One region of the Kineococcus sp. GCM10028916 genome, then DNA from elsewhere that is predicted to be linked to it. Evidence: riboswitches for the same ligand, from Rfam matches in the RefSeq annotation. Region 1 holds a riboswitch; the other holds the start of a gene.
The links. Region 1 has a riboswitch for S-adenosylmethionine ahead of ACFQ46_RS15720 (rhodanese-like domain-containing protein). Riboswitches for the same ligand answer to the same signal wherever they lie in the genome.
Positions count from the first base shown of each region.

Region 2: it holds a riboswitch for S-adenosylmethionine, as region 1 does, so the genes downstream of both, ACFQ46_RS07695 (acyl-CoA dehydrogenase family protein) here and ACFQ46_RS15720 (rhodanese-like domain-containing protein) in region 1, are expected to answer to the same signal.

Region 1 covers NZ_JBHTFM010000016.1:410,314-412,509, reverse strand. The annotation lists gene ACFQ46_RS15725 (beta-galactosidase family protein) at 1-845, shown strand, start outside; SAM riboswitch class I at 900-998, shown strand; gene ACFQ46_RS15720 (rhodanese-like domain-containing protein) at 1,005-1,412, shown strand; gene ACFQ46_RS15715 (O-succinylhomoserine sulfhydrylase) at 1,409-2,196, shown strand, end outside.
Region 2 covers NZ_JBHTFM010000006.1:104,677-106,872, reverse strand. The annotation lists gene ACFQ46_RS07700 (AAA family ATPase) at 1-459, shown strand, start outside; SAM riboswitch class IV at 691-801, shown strand; gene ACFQ46_RS07695 (acyl-CoA dehydrogenase family protein) at 848-2,098, shown strand; gene ACFQ46_RS07690 (GNAT family N-acetyltransferase) at 2,074-2,196, opposite strand, start outside.

The sequences.
Region 1 (2,196 bases):
GCCGGCCCACGCCGAAGTACTGGGCGTTCCGCGAGGTCCTCGGCGGGTACGTCGAACTCGGTGCCGACGTGCCGTCGCCGGCGCGGCCGGCGCCGGTCCTGCGGGCTCCGCTCGTCGGTGCGCTCCCGCTGGTGGAGGCCGTGGACGGTCTCGAGCCGGTGGCGGGGGAGGAGGTCCCGTTCCTCGACGACCTGGCGACGGAGAGCGGGGTGCCCGCCCCCTTCGCGTGGGTCAGCGCCACCTCGCCCGGGTCCCCGGGGCCGACCGTCCTGCACGTGGGCGAGGTGCGCGACCGCCTCACCGTGCTGCTCGACGGGGTGCGGCTGGGCACCCTGTTCCGGGAGGACCACGACACCACGCTCGCCCTCCCGCCGCACCCCGCCGGCGCCCGGCTCGACCTGGTCCTCGAGGACGCGGGCCGGGTGAACTACGGTCCGCGCCTCGGCGAGCCCAAGGGCGTCGTCGGCCCCGTCCGCGTCGGGGACGCGGCGGTGCGCGACCTCCGGGTGCAGGCGCTGGACCCGGACCGGCTGGCGATCGCCTCGGCGGGGCGGACGGGTGCGGTGACGTTCCTCGCCGGGCCGGTGCTCGCCCGCGCGGAGCTGGAGGTGGCGGAGCCCGTCGACCTCTTCCTGGACACGGCCGGCTGGGGTCGCGGGGTCGTCTGGGTCAACGGGTTCTGCCTGGGGCGCTACTGGCGGCGCGGACCGCAGCGGACGCTCTACGTCCCGGGGCCGGTCCTGCGGGCGGGGACCAACGACGTGACGGTCCTGGAACTCGACGCCGCCGCGGACCCGTGGGTCCGCACGCTGCCCGACCTGGACCTCGGCCACACCGAGGAGTAGCCACCCACTCTGCTCCGCCCGTCCTGCCCCTCGTCGCGATGCCCTACGCTGACGGGACCATCCAGAGCGGCCGAGAGACCTGGCTCGTCGACGCCGCAGCAACCCCCACGCCCTCACCGGCGGGGAGGGTGCTCATGCCAGGACCGATGGGAGGAAAGAGTGGGTTACGCCGGCGACCTCACCCCGCGTGAGGCCTTCGACCTGGTCCGGGACACCCCGGACGCGGTCCTCGTGGACGTCCGCACCGACGCCGAATGGCGATTCGTCGGGGTTCCCGACACCAGCGGGACCGGCCGGGAGCCGGTCCTCGTGTCCTGGCTCCCGGTCGACCCGCCGCGGTTCCTGGCCGAACTCGCCGCCGCGGGGATCACCCCGGGAGCGGGCGCGCCCGTCGTGTTCCTGTGCCGCTCCGGGCAGCGTTCCGTCGGTGCGGCCGAGGCCGCCACCGCCGCCGGGATCGCGCCCAGCTACAACGTCCTCGAAGGGTTCGAGGGTCCGCTGGACGACGCCGGTCACCGCGGTGCGGTGGGTTGGCGCGCTGCGGGCCTGCCCTGGCGCCAGTCGTGAGCGAGGGCTGGCGCCCGGACACCACCGCCGTCCGCGGCGGCCTCGTCCGGTCGCAGTTCGAGGAGACCGCCGAGGCCATGTACCTCACGTCGGGGTACACCTACGCGACCGCGGCCGACGCCGAGGCCGCGTTCACGGGCGACGTCGACCGCTACGTCTACTCCCGCTACGGGAACCCGACGGTGTCGGTGTTCACGGAACGGCTGCGGCAGCTCGAGGGGGCGCAGGCCTGCTACGGCCTCGCCAGCGGGATGTCCGCGGTGTTCTACGCCCTCGCCGCGCTCCTCGGCGCGGGTGACCGGGTGGTGGCGGCCCGGAGCCTCTTCGGCTCCTGCTTCGTGATCCTCGACGAGATCCTCCCCCGGTGGGGCGTCACCACGGAGTTCGTCGACGGCGAGGACCTGGCGCAGTGGGAACGCGCGCTCTCGACCCCGGCGCAGGCGGTGTTCTTCGAGACCCCGGCGAACCCGATGCAGACCCTCGTCGACATCGCCGCGGTGAGCGAACTCGCGCACGCCGCGGGGGCGACCGTCGTGGTCGACAACGCCTTCGCCAGTCCCGTCGGCCAGCACCCGCTGGAGTTCGGGGCCGACGTCGTCGTGTACTCCGCGACCAAGCACATCGACGGCCAGGGCCGGGTGATGGGCGGCGCGGTCCTCGGGACCTCGGAGTTCATCGACGGCAGGTTCCGTGAACTCACCCGGCACACCGGGCCGACGCTCAGTCCGTTCAACGCGTGGACCCTGGCGAAGGGCCTGGAGACCATGAGCCTGCGGGTGCGGCA
Region 2 (2,196 bases), on a different contig from region 1:
GGGCTGATCAAGATCGCGTTCGGCGGTCAGGTCGCCGAGGAGTTCTTCTTCGGCGACGTCTCGACCGGCCCGGCCGGCGACCTGCAGTCCGCGACGCAGGTCGCGGCGCAGATGGTCGGTTCGGCGGGCATGGCCGGGACCCTGGTCTCGTTCGCGGCCGTCCAGCAGGGCGCGTTCGCCGACGGGAACCTCGTCTCCCACGTCCTCGGCGACTCCGAGGGACGGCGGCTGGTGGAGAACCTGCTGACCGAGCAGAAGGAGTTCGTCCGCGAACTCATGGACCGCAACCGCCACCTGGTGGCGGCGCTGCGCGACGCGCTGCTGGAGCGGCACGAACTCATCGGTCACGAGATCACCGACGTGCTCGAGGCGGCGCAGGCCGCCCACGAGGCGCAGTCCGCACCGTCCCGGGTCATCGACCTGCGGGACACCACCTCCGGCGTCGTCCGGGGGATCTAGGACTCGTCGGGGTCGTCGCCGCAGGAGGGGAGCGACGACCGCGACGCAGGAACTCGCGCACCGTGGGAGGCCGGGGGGCCTCCGGGGGCGGTGGCGCGGGAACACAGGAACGGGAACGGTTGCTCCGGGGGGCTGGAGCAGACGTTCCCGTTCTGCTGTCCGCCGCCGCGCGATCGGCCACCCGCGGAGCGGGCTGGACCCTCCCTCCCCACCTGTGGTTCCCTGGTCCCAGGTCATGAGCGCCAGCGACAAGCCCCGGCTCGCTGGCCGGCAACCCTCCTCGTCGTGGGGTGCCCCGGGTGACGACCTGACCTGGTGCTCCGGCACGGGTAAGGACGCCGTCCCTCCCGTTCCGGACGCCGACGCGTCCACGATCGAGGAGAGCTCCGTGAGCACCACCCTGGAACCCACCGCCGAACCCGATGTGCGGGAACGCTTCACGCCGCTGCTGCAACGGATCGCGGCCGGTACCGTGACGCGCGAGCAGGACCACGAACTGCCACGGGACCAGGTCCGGGAACTCCTCGACGCCGGGTTCGGTCGGTTGCGCATCCCCGTCGAGGAGGGTGGTGGCGGTCTCGACCTCGTCGAGTTCACCGACCTGCTGGTCGACCTCGCGGCCGCCGACTCGAACCTGCCGCAGATCTTCCGCGGCCACATCGCCTGGGTGGAGCAGGTCCTGAGCCTGCCGGTGGGGGAGTACCGCTCGCGCTGGATCGCGCGGCTGGTCGCGGGGGAGATGGTCGGGAACTCCTGGAGCGAGGTCGGTGACGGGGTCACCGGTGAGCAGCAGACGATCGTCACCACCCGGGACGGACGCACCGCGATCTCGGGCCGGAAGTACTACACGACCGGCACGATCTACGCCGACTGGACCGACGCGACCGCCCGCCGACGCCTCCCGGACGGCACCTACGAGGTCGTGACCGCCCTGGTGCCCGTCCGGGGTCGAGGGGTTCGCGTCTCCGACGACTGGGACGGTTTCGGGCAGCAGCTCACCGGGACCGGGACCCTCGAGCTCGACGACGTGGAGATCGACGCCGACGACGTCTCCCCGTTCACCACCCGGTTCCGCTACCAGACCGCGCTGTACCAACTCGTCCTGCTGGCCGTGCACGCCGGGATCGCCGCGGCGGTCGAACGCGACACCGCGCACGAGGTCCGCACCCGGACCCGCAGCTACACCCACGGGTTGGCCCCGCTCGTCAGGAACGACGCCCAGGTGCTGTCGGTGGCCGGCGAGATCTCCTCGATCGCGTTCACCGCCCGCTCCCTGACCCGCGCTGCGGCGCAGGCGGTCCAGTCCGCCGCCGACACCGCACACCGGCCGGGGACGGCGGCGGACCGGGCGGCGAACGTCGAGGCCGAGATCCGGACCGCCCAGGCCCAGGTCGTGCTCTCGGACACCGTCCCGCGCGCCGCGACGCTGCTCTTCAACACCCTCGGCGCGTCGGGCACCTCACGGGCCCGCGACCTCGACCGGCACTGGCGCAACGCCCGCACGGTGGCCTCGCACAACCCGGTGATCTACAAGCAACGGATCGTCGGCGACTGGTCGGTCAACGGCACCGAACCGCCGTTCGTGTGGGACGTCGGCACCCACGCCTCCGTCGTTCAGGCGGAGGGCGCGACCCGGTAGTGGTAGGCGTGGTGGACGGTGAAACCGGCGCCCTCGTACAACGCGCGGGCGCCGGCGTTGTCGCCCTGCACCTGCAGGTAGGTCGAGGCCGCGCCGCG